DNA from 2 places in the Paraburkholderia sp. J8-2 genome. Region 2 is predicted to be linked to the other one. Evidence: riboswitches for the same ligand, from Rfam matches in the RefSeq annotation. Region 2 holds a riboswitch; the other holds the start of a gene.
What was found. A riboswitch is a leader RNA that binds a small molecule or an ion and turns the genes downstream of it on or off. The one in region 2 is predicted to bind manganese.
Positions count from the first base shown of each region.

Region 1 (7,929 bases), on a different contig from region 2:
CGGAGAGAGCGGCCCCCACGACTGCACCTTTCCAACTGAATGAAGACGAGAAGACCATGATGCACGACCGATGGACCCGCCGCGCCCTACTGATGCTGGCGGCGCTCGCACTCACGCTCTCCGGCTGCACGACTTACGTGACGAGCCAGGTGACCGCTTTCTCCGCATGGGACGGCGGCAGCGACGCCACGCGCACCTTTGCGTTCACACGCAGCGCCGAGCAGAGCCAGAGCATCGAGCAGAGCACCTACGAGCAGTTCGTCGCCAACGGGCTCGCGACGCATGCGTTCCGCCTCGTGGCCGAACCGCAGGCGCACTACCTCGTGGGGCTCGCTTACGGCAGCCGCACCGACACGGTGACGGTTGCGCAGCCCGTGTTCTACAACCCCTGGCCGGGCCCGTACTGGGGCCCCTGGAACCCGTGGGGCGCGTGGGGACCGTATCAGCCCGCCTACGTGAACCAGACCTATCCGGTGTATTCGCATGCGCTCGGCATTCGCATCACCGAAAGGGCGAGCGGCAAGGAGGTCTACAACGTGACTGCGCGCACTTCCGGCGACGATCCGTCGCTCGTGCGCGTGATGCCCTTTCTCGTGCAGAGCGCGCTGGGGAATTTCCCTCTAGCTAACGGCACCGTGACGGAGGTCAAGATTCCGCTAGGCAAGGGCGGCGGCGCACCGAACGAGACCAGTGCGGCCTCGCCTGCAGCGGCGCAGGGTGCCGCAGCCGCACCCGCCAAATAGGCACGTCAGAACCCCACGCCCAGAATCGCGAGCACGCCGAGCACGACGAACAGCACCGCCGCAATCGCATGCACGAGCTTCGTCGGCAGCTTGTGGGCGAAGCGGTCGCCGAGCAGGATTGCAGGCACGTTCGCGATCATCATGCCGAGCGTCGTGCCGGCCACCACGCCGAAGAAGTCGTGAAAGCGCGCGGCGAGCGCGACGGTGGCGATCTGCGTCTTGTCGCCCATCTCGGCGAGAAAGAAGGTCACGACCGTCGCGCCGAATACGCCAAGCTGCGAGCGGTTCACGCTCGCTTCGCCTTCTTCGAGCTTGTCCGGCACGAGAATCCACAGCCCCATGGCGACAAACGAGGCGGCGAGCGCCCAGCGCATCACACCGGGCGTGACGAGCGCGCCGAGCCACGTGCCGAGCGCGCCCGCGCCCGAGTGGTTGACGAGCGTGGCGACGAGCACGCCGAGAATGATCGGCACGGGTTTGCGGTAGCGCGCCGCGAGCACGAGCGAGAGCAGCTGTGTCTTGTCGCCAATTTCGGCGAGCGCGACGGCTCCGGTGGAAACCAGAAAAGCTTGGTTCACGTTGTGGTGGATCCTCGGGCCGTGGTGTGTGCGAGCGACGACCCACGCACCGCCGGGCCCTGTTGCGGCGGTCATGGGTCATCGGTCTCGCCAGGCCCGGGATAAAGGCTGCGTCCGCCATGGCCGCGCAGGCCAAGTCTGTTGACGGACGTCCCCGCGAATTCGCGCGCGGCAAGCGCGGGGTCTTGAGACCGGCGCTGCGGCACTGTGGCGCGATTCGGAGGCGGCTACTCCCCAATGAGGCGCGGATTATACCATGCATGTTTTCCCTGTAACCCGCGCCGGGCGGGGCTTTCAGCGGTGCGCGCCGTCGCGGCTGTGCACGCGTTTGCCCGCCGCGTACGTCTCGAACACGGCGCGGTCGTCGCCGAGCAGGGCGAGCGCGAACAACAGCTCCTCCAGCGATTCGGCGCGCGCCGTACGCCGCGCGAGCAGCGGCGTGGACTGCGCATCGAGCACGACGAAGTCCGCTTCGCTGCCGGGCGCGAGCGTGCCGATCTTGTCGGCGAGATCGAGCGCGTGGGCCGCGCCCGCTGTCGCGAGCCAGAACATGCGCGTGGCCGTGAGATGGTGGCCGCCCATGCGCGCGACCTTGTGCGCCTCGTTCATGGTTTGCAGCATCGAGAACGAGGTGCCGCCGCCCACGTCGGTGGCGAGCGTCACGGGCATCGACGATGCGCCCGCCTTGTCGAAGTCGAACAGTCCGCTGCCGAGGAACAGGTTCGAGGTCGGGCAGTGCGCGGCAACCGTGCCGGTGTCCGCCATGCGGCGTCGGTCTTCGTCGTCGAGCCAGATGCAGTGGCCGTACACCGCGCGCTTGCGCAGGAGTCCGTAGTGATCGTACACATCGAGGTAGCTGCGATGACCCGGGAACAGTTCCTTGACCCACTTCACCTCATCCGGGTTTTCAGCCACATGGCTCTGGATGAAGATGTCGCCGTGCGCCTTCGCGAGCGCGCCGCACGCTTCGAGCTGCGCTTCGGTCGAGGTGGGCGCAAAGCGCGGCGTGAGCGCGTACATCTGGCGCCCGCGGTTGTGCCAGCGCTCGATCAGCTCGGCGCTGTCGTCGTAGCCCGTTTGCGGCGTATCGCGCAGGAACTCGGGGCAATGGCGGTCCATCAGCACCTTGCCCGCGACCATGCGCAGGTTCTTCGCTTCGCTCGCGGTGAAGAGCGCATCGGCGGACTGCTTGTGCACGGTGCAATACACGAGCGCCGTGGTCGTGCCGCAGGCGAGCAGTTCATCGACGAAAAAGCGCGCCGTGTCCTGCGCCACCGCTTCGTTTTCGAAGCCGCGCTCGGTCGGGAACGTGTAGGTGTCCAGCCACGGCAGGAGGCCCGGCGCGGGCGACGCGATCATGTCCGTCTGCGGATAGTGGATGTGCGTGTCGATGAAGCCCGGCACGATCAGCTTGTCGCGCAGGTCATGGACCGTTGCGCCTTCGCTCACGCGCGACTTGAGCGCGGACCACGCGCCCGAGGCGAGCACGTGGCCGTCTTCAACGATCACGACGCCGTCTTCGTTGAAGACCGCGGCGTCGGACGATTGCGCGGGATCGCCGGTGAACGTCAACAGTTTTGCGCGGTAAGCCGATTGAGTCATGGGAACTTCGTCTCCGATAAATTCAGGTATTCGTCCAATGCATGCCCCGCATGTCGCGCGCCGCTCCTGAAAACGAGGCGCGAGAGGGCCCACGGTCCGGCGCTCGCGCGCTGGACCGGATTCGTGTGACAGCCCGGGCTGGGGCTTGCTGTGCGGACGAGTCCGCGTTTTTGTTCGCGCGTTAGTGCACGCTTTAAGCCGTTGTGCGCCTCCAGTTCGCGTCGAGCTTCGCGATCAGCGCGGCGCGCTCTTCGGGCGTCACGAACGAAGCCTCGAAGCCGTTGCGCAGGATCGTGTACACCTCGTCGTCGTCGAGCTTGAGCGCTTCGATGATGGCGCGGTAGTTCTCGTTGACGTAGCCGCCGAAGTAGGCGGGATCGTCGGAATTGACGGTCACCGCAACGCCTTTGTCGAGCAATTGCTTGAGCGTGTGCTGCGTCATGTCGTCGAACACGCACAGTTTGGTGTTCGAAAGCGGGCACACGGTCAGGGCCACGCGCGTGTCGGCCAGGCGCGTGACGAGCGCAGGATCTTCAATGCTGCGCACGCCGTGATCGACGCGATCGACCTTGAGCAGATCGAGCGCTTCGTAGATGTACGAGGGCGGGCCTTCCTCGCCCGCGTGCGCGACGAGCTTCAGGCCCATCGCGCGTGCTTTCTCGAACACGCGCTCGAACTTCGAGGGCGGGTGGCCGCGCTCGGACGAGTCGAGGCCCACGCCGATCAGGCGCGCATGGCGCGCGAAAAGCGGCTGCGCGGCGTCGAAGGTGGCGAGCGCATCGGCTTCGCTCAGGTGGCGCAGGAAGCACAGGATCAGCTTGCTCGTGAGGCCGCGCTTTTCGGCGTCGGCGAGCGCGCGGTCGATGCCCGCGACCACGGTTTCGATCGGCACGCCGCGTTCGGTATGCGTTTGCGGGTCGAAGAATATTTCGGTGTGCACGACATTGTCGGCGAGCGCGCGCTCGCAGTACGCCATCGTCATGTCGTAGAAGTCCTGCTCCGTGAGCAGTACGCTCGCGCCTGCGTAGTAGATGTCGAGAAACGACTGCAGGTCGGTGAACGCGTAGGCGGCGCGCAGCGCGTCGATCGAGTCGTACGCGAGCTTCACGTTGTTGCGCTGCGCGAGCGCGAAGATCAGCTCGGGTTCGAGCGAGCCTTCGATATGGATGTGCAGCTCCGCCTTCGGCGCGTTGGCGGCCTTTTCGACGAGTGCCGTTGCGCTCGCGGCGGTGTTGGCGGCGGGGTTGGCCGGGATCGTGATCGTCATGTTCGTTTCGATTCGCTTATGGGTTCTTCAGTGTTTGACATCACGCGGAATGGGTGGCGGGGACATGCGCCGCGCTCGCCAGCTTCGCTGCCTCGATGGCCTGCAGCAGTTGCGCGGCGGCCGAGACGGCGATGACTTCAGGCGACTTGTCGACGATACCGTCCACGCCGAGCGGGCAGTTCATGCGCGCGATCTGCATGGGGTCGATGCCGCGTGCGGCGAGCCGGTGCTCGAACTGCTTGCGCTTCGTGTGCGAGCCGATCATGCCGAAGAACACGAAGTCGCCGCGGCGCAGGATGCGCTCGGCGAGATCGAGGTCGCGCGAATGATCGTGCGTCATCACGATGAAACTGGTGCCGGGTGGGGCGGTGTCGACGGCTTCGTCGGGCGCGTCGTTGGCGTCGATCGCGACGTTGGGCGCGCCCAGCAGCGCGAATGCCTCGGGCGTCGGAAACGCGGCGTCGCGCTCGTCGACCCACAGCACGCGGCAGGGCAGCGTGCCGAGCACGCGCACGAGCGCCGCGCCCACATGGCCCGCGCCGAACAGCACGACGGGAAAGTCGTTCGGCGCGATCGTCTCGGTGAGGAGCAGCGTGCCGCCCGTTTCCCAAAGCAGGCAGTCGGGCGCTTCCACGCCCGCTTCCGGCTCGGAGAGCATGGCCGGATCGGCTGCGGTGCCTTCGCCCTCGGGGCTCCCGTTCCGCGAGGAGCGGAATGATACGCTACGCACGGTCGACGCGCCTGCCGCGAGGCGGCGCGCGAGCGTGGCGAGCCAGCCGAGGTCGGCTACGTCGAGGCGCTCGAACGCGAGCACCACGGCGCCGCCGCAGCACTGGCCGAGGCTCGGCCCGAGCGCGAGGCGCTCGAGGCGCCGCGCGTGCGGCGTGCGCATGCCGTCGCGCAGCACCTGGCGCGCGATTTCAATGGCCTTCCATTCGAGGTGGCCTCCGCCAATGGTGTGGCGGGCCGCTTCGCGCGTGACGATCATCTTCGTGCCGGCCTCGCGCGGCGCCGATCCCTCGACGCGCGCAACGGTGACCAGCACGGCGGCGTCGCCGTGCGCGAGCAGTTGCTGCAGATCGGAAAGCCAGGCTTGCATCTGGCGGTTCTCCCTACGGGGCGGCACGTTGTAGCCTGTACCGCCGGTTAATCTTCGTGGCCTTGTTTCGACCGCGCCTCACGATTGGAGCGTGTGAAGCGCCGCGGGTTCGCTCGCTCGCAGCGCGTCCAGCGCATCGAGAATTGCTTCGGGCGTCGCGGGCGCGCGCAGCGGGGCAGCCTCGCGCGCCTCGGGCACCGCCGCGCCCACGGCGTCGCGAATCGCGAGAAAGACCGAGAACGGCAAAAGCAGGGGCGGCTCGCCCACGGCCTTCGAGCGGAACACGGTAGGCTCCACATTGTCGTTGCCGCCGCTGCGATACAGCTTCACGATGAACGCCTCCGGCGTGTCGCTCACCGCCGGGATCTTGTACGTGGACGGCGCGTGCGTCATGAGCCGCCCGTCGCGGTTCCACCAAAGCTCCTCGGTCGTGAGCCAGCCCATGCCCTGGATGAAGCCGCCTTCCACCTGGCCGAGATCGATGGCCGGATTGATCGACTGGCCCGCGTCGTGCAGCACGTCGGCGCGCACGAGCTTCCATTCGCCGGTGAGCGTATCGACGACCACTTCCGAGACCGCCGCGCCATAGGCGAAGTAGTAGAACGGATGGCCGGTGAGCGTGCGCGCGTCCCAATGCACTTTGGGCGTGGCGTAGAAGCCATCGGACCACAATTGCACGCGCTTCATATACGCGAGTTCGACGAATTCTGCAAAAGCGATCGCCTGGCCGTTTGCCCGCACGAGGCCCCCTTCGAACGCGACATTTTCGGGCGCGCCGCCGTATTGTGCCGCCGCGAACGCCGCGAGGCGCGCGCGGATCGTCAGCGCGGCGTCCTCGGCGGCCTTGCCGTTGAGGTCGCTGCCTGTGGACGCCGCCGTGGCCGACGTATTGGCCACTTTCGACGTATCGGCGGCGCTCACGCGCACGCGTGCGAGCGGCAAACCGAGCGTGCCCGCCACGACCTGCGCGACCTTGGTGTTGAGCCCCTGGCCCATTTCGGTGCCGCCGTGGTTCACGAGCACGGAGCCGTCGCGGTACACATGCACGAGCGCACCCGCCTGGTTCAGATGCGGCACGTTGAACGAGATGCCGAACTTGACCGGCGTGAGCGCCATGCCGCGCTTGAGCACGGGGCTCGTGCGGTTATACGCGTCGATGGCCGCGCGTCGTTCGCGATAGCGGCTCGACGCGAGCAGATCGTCGGTGAGCGGCGCGAGCACGTTGTCCTCCACGCGCTGGCCGTATGGCGTGACGTCGCGCTCGCCAATGCCGTAGTAGTTCGCGCGCCGCACATCGAGCGGATCGCGGCCAAGCGTCCGCGCGATTTCGTCGAGCATGACCTCCATCACGAGCGCACCCTGCGGGCCACCGAAGCCGCGAAACGCGGTGTTCGACTGCGTGTTCGTCTTGCAGCAGAGCGCGACGATTTCGACGTCCGGAAGATAGTAGGCGTTGTCGAAGTGACAAACCGCGCGCGTGGCGACCGCGCCAGAAAGATCGGCGGAATAGCCCGCGCGCAGCGCGATCTCCACGCGCGCGCCGAGGAGCCGTCCTTCGTCGTCGTAGCCCGCTTCGTAGGTGTAGAGCGCGTCGTGGCGCTTGCCGGTGATCATGAAGTCATCGTCGCGATCCGCGCGCAGCTTCACGGGGCGCTGCAGCTTGTGCGCCGCGAGCGCGGCGACGCAAGCGAACAACGCCGACTGCGATTCCTTGCCGCCGAAACCGCCGCCCATGCGCCGGCATTCGCAGCTCACACGGTGCGCGGGCCAGCCTAGCAGATGCGCGACGACTTGCTGCATCTCGCTCGGGTGCTGCGTCGAGCTATAGACGAGCATGCCCGTTTGCTCTTGCGGCAGCGCGTAGGCCACCTGGCCTTCGAGATAGAACTGTTCCTGGCCGCCCACGGTGAACGTTCCCGCGAGGCGATGCGGCGCCGCGGCGAGCGCCGCGTCGGGCGCGCCGCGCACCAGGCGCAGCGGCGGCAGCACATAGTGCTGGCGCTTGCGTGCTTCTTCGATGCTGAGAACGGGTTCCAGCGGCTCGTAGCGAACGACGTCATCGCTTGCCGCAAGCGCCGCGGCGCGGCGCGCGAGTTCGTGGCTCGTGGCGATCACCGCGAACACGGGCTGCCCGAGGTACTGCACGACGTCGCTTGCGAGCACCGGGTCATCGTGCACGACGGGACCGCAGTCGTTCTCGCCGGGGATGTCGGCGGCCGACAGCACCGCAAGCACGCCCGGCGACGAGCGCACGCGCTCCAGATCGAGCGCGACGATGCGCGCGTGCGCATGGCGCGCGAGGCCGAGCGCCGCGTGCACCGTGCCGTGCAATTCGGGGATGTCGTCGGTGTAGCGCGCCTCGCCGCTCACATGGGCGTCCGCCGACTCGTGCGGCAGCGGCGCGCCGAGCGCGTGTTCGTGTGCGTGCTCATCGCGTTGTTCCTGGCGCATGACGAGCGGTTCGGCTTGATCGTTCATGGCGTGACTCCGGCGGTTGCGCTGTCCTGATCATCCCGGCCATCGTCGTCGCCTTCGGCGAAGGCGAACGCGTTGACGTCACACAGCGCGAGCGGCGCATCGTCGCGCGTTTCGAGCCAGCAGCGCCACAGCAGGTTACGTGCGACCTTTAGACGATACGTG
Region 1 is NZ_CAJMZA010000005.1:360,319-368,247, forward strand. It holds gene U5A52_RS15030 (DUF4136 domain-containing protein) at 57-743, shown strand; gene U5A52_RS15035 (TMEM165/GDT1 family protein) at 749-1,321, opposite strand; yybP-ykoY riboswitch at 1,414-1,569, opposite strand; gene guaD (guanine deaminase) at 1,616-2,923, opposite strand; gene U5A52_RS15045 (adenosine deaminase) at 3,117-4,190, opposite strand; gene xdhC (xanthine dehydrogenase accessory protein XdhC) at 4,231-5,289, opposite strand; gene xdhB (xanthine dehydrogenase molybdopterin binding subunit) at 5,368-7,740, opposite strand; gene xdhA (xanthine dehydrogenase small subunit) at 7,764-7,929, opposite strand, start outside.
Region 1: another riboswitch for manganese. It lies ahead of U5A52_RS15035 (TMEM165/GDT1 family protein); the one in region 2 lies ahead of U5A52_RS36690 (sodium:calcium antiporter).

Region 2 (7,929 bases):
ACGACAGTACGCTCGGTAACGGCATCGTCTTCAATGGTTAGTATTCTGGGCATGGCTTTGCACCCGTTGTGACGAAAAGAACTAAAAACATCGGGCAGTATCAGGCAACTGCGCGCAGCGGCGTCGGCGCGGGCCGTGTCTGCGCCGCGTTCGTGCGGAACTGCTCGACCGCGAAGTCGATAAAGCTGCGGATCTTCATCGTTAGGTAGTTGCGGCCGGAATAGACGATCGAAATGTGCTGCACGCCGCCGTTCACGTCGAACGCGTTCAGCACGGGCAGGAGGGCGCCCCGGGCGAGGTCGTCGACCACGAGCGGGAGCGGCAGCAGTGCGATGCCCATGTCCGCGAGCGCGGCGGCGCGCACGGTCGCGTAGCCGTTGGCCGTCATCGGGCCGGTCACGTTGATGCGCTGCACGCCCTCGGCGTTCGAGAACTCCCAGTGGCGCGGCGCATTGGAAATCGCGAGCAGGCCGTGCCCGGCGAGTTCGGCAGGATTGCGCGGCATGCCGTGGCGCGCGAGCCACGCAGGCGTGGCCACGAGCATCTCCTTGATTGAAGTGAGCTTGCGGCTCACGAGTGAGGCGTTTACGCTTTGGCGGTCGGTAGCGAAGCACACGTCGAAGCCGCCTTCGATCAGGTCGATGTGCGTGTCATAGGCCGTCACGTCGAATTCCACGCGCGGATTGATTGCGCGATACGCGCCGAGCACGGCGGGGAGTCCGGAACTTGCGAACACGGCAGGCGCGGCGATGCGCAGCACGCCGCTCGGGTCGCGCGTGGCGCGCACGAGTTCCGACTCGACTTCATCGAGCTTTTCGATCACGGCGCGACAGCCATCCAGATACAGACGTCCGGCTTCGGTGAGCGAAAGGCTGCGTGTCGAGCGGTTCAAGAGGCGCATGTTCAGATGCGCTTCGAGCATACCGACGCTGCGCGTGACGGCCGCAGCCGACATGCCGAGCTGCTTGCCGGCAAGGTTGAAGCTGCTCAGATCGACAACGCGCGTAAATACACGCATGGCTTGGAGCTGGTTCATGGGCGATATTCCTGGGCAGACGCGCCGGCACGAGGCCGAGCGCGGGCATCGACGCCGCACACAGCGGCGACGTTTCGTACACGCTGCATGCGTGATCGGACGGGAAGAATGAAGCGGCGCGAAGCGCGCCTAATTAGGCAGTGCTTGCGCGAAGACCTGCGCGTCGCGCTGCGCGGCGGCTTCGTGCGCCGAGAGCGCGGCCTTGAGGCGATGCGCGCTTTCGGTGGGAATCGCGAAACCCGCCCAGCCGAGACCGGTATGGCGCAGAAACACGACGGTGCCGTCGAAAAGGGGATTGCGTTCCGTGTACCAGCACGGATCGATCTCGAGCACGTATTGATGCGAGCGCAAAGGCTGCTCGGGTACCGCAGGCTGCATGTGCGCGCGCAGCTTGCTGAGTTCTTCGATCAGGCCATCGACATCGGGCGTGTCGAGCAGCGCAACCTGAGAGCCTATCTTCACACAAACCGCGTGCTGGCCGTATTCGTTGACGAGTTCGATCGACATCGGCTTTTGCATATTGCGTTCCTCGCAGTGCTGAAACTGGAAGGCATTATCGGTGGCCAATCGGAACGCATGATTTAAGTTGCGGCGCACTCCAGATGAAAACAAATTTAGAAAGCGACGATTCGCTTTCCTGTGATGGCGGCATTGCGTGCAGTGCGCGTGTTAATCATCCGGGCCGCCGGATGGCTATCCTTTCATGCCTCGCGATGCGTGCGTTCATTCGTATACGTGCTGTTTGCGCAGTTGCGGCGCGTGATTATTGCGCCCGCCGATCAGAAACGCTGCAATGAAAAGCAGAATGCCAATCATCGCAACGGTCGCCGGATGGTGAACAAGCATGGCAGTCCAAAGTAATTCAAAGCCATCGATTGCCCTGTCCGAAAGGCTGGCACTCGGGGCGGCGGCACTGACTAGGCAGCCCGCAAGCCCTCTGAGGTTAGCGCAAAGGCACACTGAGCGACGTGGCGGCTCCAAACATGCATACAGAATGAATTATATATGCGCTCAGAAATATCAATTGTTGATATTCGGCGGGCGTCGGTATTCTGGCTGACATACCGACCAGCAAGCCCCGCTATGACCCGCGCCACGCTCACCGAATGGCTGACGAGTTTCGTGCCCAACCCGGCTGCGCCGCCGTGGCGCGAACGCGTGAGGCGCTGCGGCGGGGCGATGATCGGCATCGCGTTCGCTGGGCTCGCAACCCATTTGATATTCGGCGCGGCGGGCGATATTCCGTTGCTCGTGGCGCCCATGGGCGCCTCTGCGGTGCTGCTCTTCGGCGCGTCGGACAGCCCGCTGGCGCAGCCGTGGTCGATTCTTGGCGGCAACTTCGTCTCCGCGCTGGTGGGCGTGGCGTGCGCGCAATGGATCGCGTCGCCCATCGCGGCGGCTTCCGTCGCCGTGGCGCTCGCGATCTGCGCGATGTTCCTGTGCCGCTGCGTACATCCGCCTTCAGGCGCGGTCGCGCTCACGGCCGTGCTCGGCGGTCCCGCTGTGCACGCACTCGGCTTTCACTTCGTGCTTGCGCCGATCGCGTTCCAGTCCTTCGCCTTGCTGAGCGCTGCGCTCGCCTTCCACGCGCTGACCGGACACCGCTATCCGCGCGCCGCGTTTCGTGCTCCGCAGCAAGCCGCTGCCATGCCGCTTGCTGCGCTCTCGCAACATCGATTGCAGCCGCTGAACGTTCCGCAAAAGTCGTTCGAACAACTAACTTGTGAGGAAATCATGTCGATTGGCTGTCCCGCTGTGCCCGCAACAATGGGGGCGCGGGCGGCGCACGACATGTTCCGCCGCCACGGCGCTTCGACGCTGCCCGTGGTCGACGCCATGGACCGCGTGGTTGGCGTCGTCACGCATCACGCGCTCGGCGATCTCGTGCAGGCGGCCGGCATCGAGCGATTCTGGAATGCACTGCGCCGCGCGGTGCTGCGCGAGTCGGCGCGCGTGGAGGAAACGGTCGAGGCGGTGATGGCGGCCGGCGTGCACGCGGTCCATCGGGCCACGCCGCTCGCGCATCTGGTGCCGATCTTCATCGAGCACGCCTATCACGACATTCCCGTCATGGACGACGCGAGGCGGCTCGTTGGCGTGGTCAGGCATTCGGACATGATCCGCTGGCTTCATCACCATGCGGGCGCCGCCCAGGCCGCCGCTGCGGCCTGAGGTAGCTCAGAACCGCGTCAAACCACGAACAGCAACGCCGCGAACACCACATAGAGCCAGCCGACATGCGTGAGCTGACGGCTGCGCACCTTCGGCGCACGAAACGCCCACTGCAGAAACAGAATGGCGACCATGGTCGTCACGGCCGCAAGAATCGAAGGCGTGCCGAGATGCCACGGCGTGAAGAAGAGGCCGAACGCCGTGGGAATCGTGGCCTGAATCATCATCGCGCCGCTGATGTTCGCAAGCGCGAGGCGCTCCTTGCCCTGACGCACCCAGATGATCGCGTTCATGATCTCGGGCAGTTCGGTTGCGATCGGGCTGAACAACACGGCGGTCAACTGCGGGCTCAGGCCGAGCCACGGCCCCACGGCGCTGATCTGCTGCACAAACAGATGCGAGGCCGCGAAGATCACCGCGAGCGCACCGAGCGTCTGCAGCAGAATCCACACCATGGCCGGATTCTCGTCGTGTGGGCGCAGCTTGAGCGGCTCGAGATCGCCTTCCACTTCGCCGCTGTCTTCGGCGGAAAGCTCCTTCCAGCAGTAGAACGCGTAGGCCGCGAGAAACGCGATGCCCAGCAGCGGCTTGAAGCTGAACAGCACGAGCCCGAGCGCGATCTTCGCGACGAAGATCGCAAGGAACCAGAGCTGGTCGCGGCGCAGGCGGCGCGTATTCACATCGACGGTGGTAGCGCGCTCGCGGCCCACGCGTTTCGCGGTGGCGAGCAGTGCGACGCCCACTACGGCATAGGCGATCGTGCTGAGCGCGAGCGGCCCGCCAATCGCGGCGCCCACGCCAATTTCCTTGTGTGCGGGGTCCCCACCGAAAGCGACCGCAACGAGCGTGACCACGCTCTCGGGCAACGCCGTGCCGAACGCGGCGAGGATCGTGCCGGTGGCGGTCTGCGTGACCTTGAGCTTTTGACCGAGCCACTCGACGCTATTGACGAAGGTCTCGCAGGACAAGTAGATGATGCCGGCCGAGGCAACGAGCAGGGCGAACGTCAAGATCATGACGAACGCTCCGTGGCGCAAATGAGAAGGTGATGCGGGGCGAGACGAGTCATTGTTATTGCCGTATTGTGCGAGCCGGGCACCGAAACCATGACGCTTCCCTTCGCCCGGCCCGGGTGAAAGGGAAAACGTCATAGGTCTCGTCAGGCCGCGCTTTGCAGCGATTCGCTGCAGTCACTCGCAATACGGCTGCCGACGCCATGGTGCAGGGGCACCAATTATGTTGACGGCGGCGCAACGCCCAGGTTGGCGTTGCAGACTACTCCCCTAAGACAGGGGGCGATTATAGCCGAAGTTCATGGCGGCGAGCGATTTTCCGGCGCACTCGCCGCTCGATGCGAATTAGAACTTGTGACGCAGGCCGACCATCGCCATGGCCTGCTTGTCGTTGGTCGCATCGTTGCCGAAGTCGCCGAACGAGGCGACCGCGTTGACGAGTTCGCCCGTCCCCGCATCGATCGTCTTGCCCGAAGCCTTCTGGTAGCCCGCGAGCACGTAGATGTCGGTGCGTTTGGAGAGGAAATAGTCGCCGCCGAGGCTGAACTGGTTGTAGCTCGCGTCTACGCCGTTGCCGTGACCCTTCGTGTAGTTGTAGCCGAAGCCCACGAGCGCGACCGGCGTGACCTGATAGTTGATGAAGGCCTGGCCCGTGTTGAACTTCGTGTTGCTGTTCGCGCCGGCCGCGCTCTGATAGTTCGCGTATTCGACGTTGCTGTATGCGAGACCTGCCGTTACCGGCCCGTACGTGTAGTCGCCGGCTGCACGAATGATCTGCAGCGAGTTCGCGGAGACGAAGCCGCCCGTAATGGCGGTGGAATCCACGTTCACATCGGTGTTCGGATTCAGGCCGTCGAACGTCGCGGCCGTGCCGCCGTTGCTGTTGGCCTTGAAGTAGCCCGCGCCGAAGCCGAACGGACCATGGTTGTAAGCGGCCGCCACGGCCCATGTCTGTCCCGCGCCGGTGCTGCCGGGCTGGCCGCCGAACGCGTACATCGCGCTCATTTGCAGGCCGCCGAAGTTAGGGCTCGCGTACTTGATCGAGTTGCTCGTGCGGTAGCTGTTGTCGTAGTTGTCCATGTCGCCCGGCGTGGCGAACGCGGACCCGAATGCGCCGTCGTTGGTGAGCGGCTGCAGCAAGTCGATGAGCGGATCGTACTGGCGGCCGAGCGTGACGGCGCCGGCGGTGTTCGAATTCAGGCCGACCATCGCCGTGCGGCCGAAGAGACGACCACCCTGGTTCTGCTTGCCGTTGTCGATATTGAAGCCGCTTTCGAGCTTGAAGATCGCCGAAAGGCCGTTGCCGAGATCCTCAGTGCCGCGCAGGCCCCAGAGGTTAGGCGACAGGTTGCCGGACATCATCTGGAACGTGCCGCCCGAGCCGTTCTTGCCTTGCTGGTTGCCGAACCAGGCAACGGAGGTGTCGAGCGAGCCGTAGAGCGTCACGCTGCTTTGCGCGTGGGCGATGGAGGCGAAGGTTGCCAGCGTAAAGGCGGCGGCGAGAGCGGTTTTTTTCATTGAATGATCTTCGTTGATGAGTGGCGTAGGTGAGAGTGAATTCGCGGCGCGCGAAGGCACGTGAAGACACGATGCGGGCCGGCGCCCCGAAATTCAGCGGCGATTATGCGTATCGCCCTGCATGGACGAATTTGAAAAACGGAAAGACTGAGTTTCAGAAAGCGCATGAGCGCCAATGCACCGTCAGTTCGGCATCACAAGGCCGTGGCGTGTACCGGCGTTGTTTTTTCGCGGCAAGTTTCTGTGATTGATGAGAATGCCTAAATAAATTTCGAAGCCGGTATTGGCAGATCTCTGGTTAAATATTTCTTCATTTTCGTGCGGATGTTTGGCGAAAGTCGCGCCTCTATCCTTGCCTCAAGAGCCGCAACGCGACTCGATGCCGGAGCGCTCAACGCTTGCGGCCCTGACCGATGACCCCGGCCGCGAGGCCGCACAGGAGAAACGAGGTGAAGATATTCCAGAGCGGCGTGTGCGTCGCAATCATGCTGTCGATATCGGCGCTTGCGCATGCACAGGCGGCGAGCGCACCACAAGCACCCGCGCAGCAGTTGGCGAGCGCACAAGTTCCCCAGACCGACGCGCCGGTCACGCGCGCACAGGTGCGCCACGAACTCGTGCACGCCGAGCGCGACGGACAACTCCAGACGCTCGATCGAACGCTGTACGCGCATCACTGACGCCGCTTGCGCAATTGCGTCGCGGCGAAACTGGCCGCGCGTCGTGACGGAACTTCGCACCGCGGCCAGTCAATGTCGGCTCATCCCATCCCGTTCATGAAATCACGCGTTCTTTCTTATGTATTGCGCGCCGCGCTGTGCGTTACGGTCGCTGCGGCCTTCTCCGGATGCGCGAACCTGCATCCGCAGCCCAACGGCCCCGGCGATTGCGTCGGGCCGGCCGGCTTTTGCGTGCCGTTCTTCGGTTCGTAGTTCTCGCGGCGGGTCTTTTCGCTGTCGTGTTCGCGCGCCGCTACGGGTTTCCAGCGGCGCGCATAATACGCGTTTGCGCGGCACATCCGCCATCCGCGCTGACCAGGAAACCCATGAATCGCGATATCCGCACCGACGCCGAAGTTCTCGCATCGTGGCAGCGCAACGCGACGCCCTGGATCGCTGCCGTGCGCGGCGGCGAGATCGCGAGCCGGCGCCTCGCGACGGATGCAGCCGTGCTCGACGCCGTGCTTGCGCGCTCGCCGCGCCGCGTGATCGATCTCGGCTGCGGCGAAGGCTGGCTCGCGCTGGCGCTCGCGCGCCGCGGCGTCGCGGTCACAGGCGTGGACGCGGTGCCGGCACTCGTGGAGGCCGCGCGTGAGGCGGGGCTCGCGGACTGCCGTCTGCTAACCTACGAGCAGATCGCGCAAGGTGCGCTGGACTGCCGCGCCGATGCGGTGGTGTGCAATTTTTCGCTCATTGGCGCGACCTGCGTGGATGATCTGCTGCGCGCGGTGCCCGCGTTGCTGGAGCCGCACGGCACGCTCATCGTGCAGACGCTGCATCCGCTTATGGCATGCGGCGATGAACCTTATGTCGATGGCTGGCGCGCCGGATCGTGGGCCGGGTTCGGCCCTGCGTTTCGCGACGCGCCGCCGTGGTACTTTCGCACGCTGGAAAGCTGGATCGCGTTGCTCGATGCGAGCGGCCTCGCCCTGCGTGCGCTGCGCGAACCGCTCGACCCGCGCAGCGGCAAACCCGCTTCAGTGCTGTTCGAGGCGCAACGGCGCGGCTGACACCGCCCCCGAGCGGGGCCGCAAACCAGGAGGCAGAGACGATGGCGATGATGTCTCACGTCTATACCGGCGTGAACGATTTTGAGCAGGCATTTGCGTTCTATTCCCCACTCATGAAGGCGCTGGGCTTCGAGTTGAAATTCAGTGAGCCCGACTACCCCTGGGCAGGCTGGATGGAACCGGGCGTGCCACGCCCGCTCTTCCTGGTGGGCCGGCCGTGGGACGGCAACCCCGCGCAGCCCGGCAACGGCCAGATGATCGCGCTGCTCGCGCCTTCACGCGCGGCAGTCGACGCCGCTTATGCCGCCGCGCTCGCACACGGCGGCTCCGACGAGGGCGCGCCGGACCTGCGTCCTCACTATCACCCGAACTACTACGGCGCGTACTTTCGCGATCCTGAAGGCAACAAGCTCTGCGTCTGTTGCCACGATCCCGTGGGCAGCTGACACGCTGCCGCACGC
Region 2 is NZ_CAJMZA010000033.1:52,962-60,890, reverse strand. It holds gene U5A52_RS36710 (response regulator transcription factor) at 1-53, opposite strand, end outside; gene U5A52_RS36705 (LysR family transcriptional regulator) at 101-1,036, opposite strand; gene U5A52_RS36700 (hypothetical protein) at 1,166-1,555, opposite strand; gene U5A52_RS36695 (HPP family protein) at 2,120-3,208, shown strand; gene U5A52_RS36690 (sodium:calcium antiporter) at 3,226-4,224, opposite strand; yybP-ykoY riboswitch at 4,298-4,504, opposite strand; gene U5A52_RS36685 (porin) at 4,567-5,739, opposite strand; gene U5A52_RS36680 (DUF4148 domain-containing protein) at 6,189-6,419, shown strand; gene U5A52_RS36675 (methyltransferase domain-containing protein) at 6,785-7,468, shown strand; gene U5A52_RS36670 (VOC family protein) at 7,516-7,914, shown strand.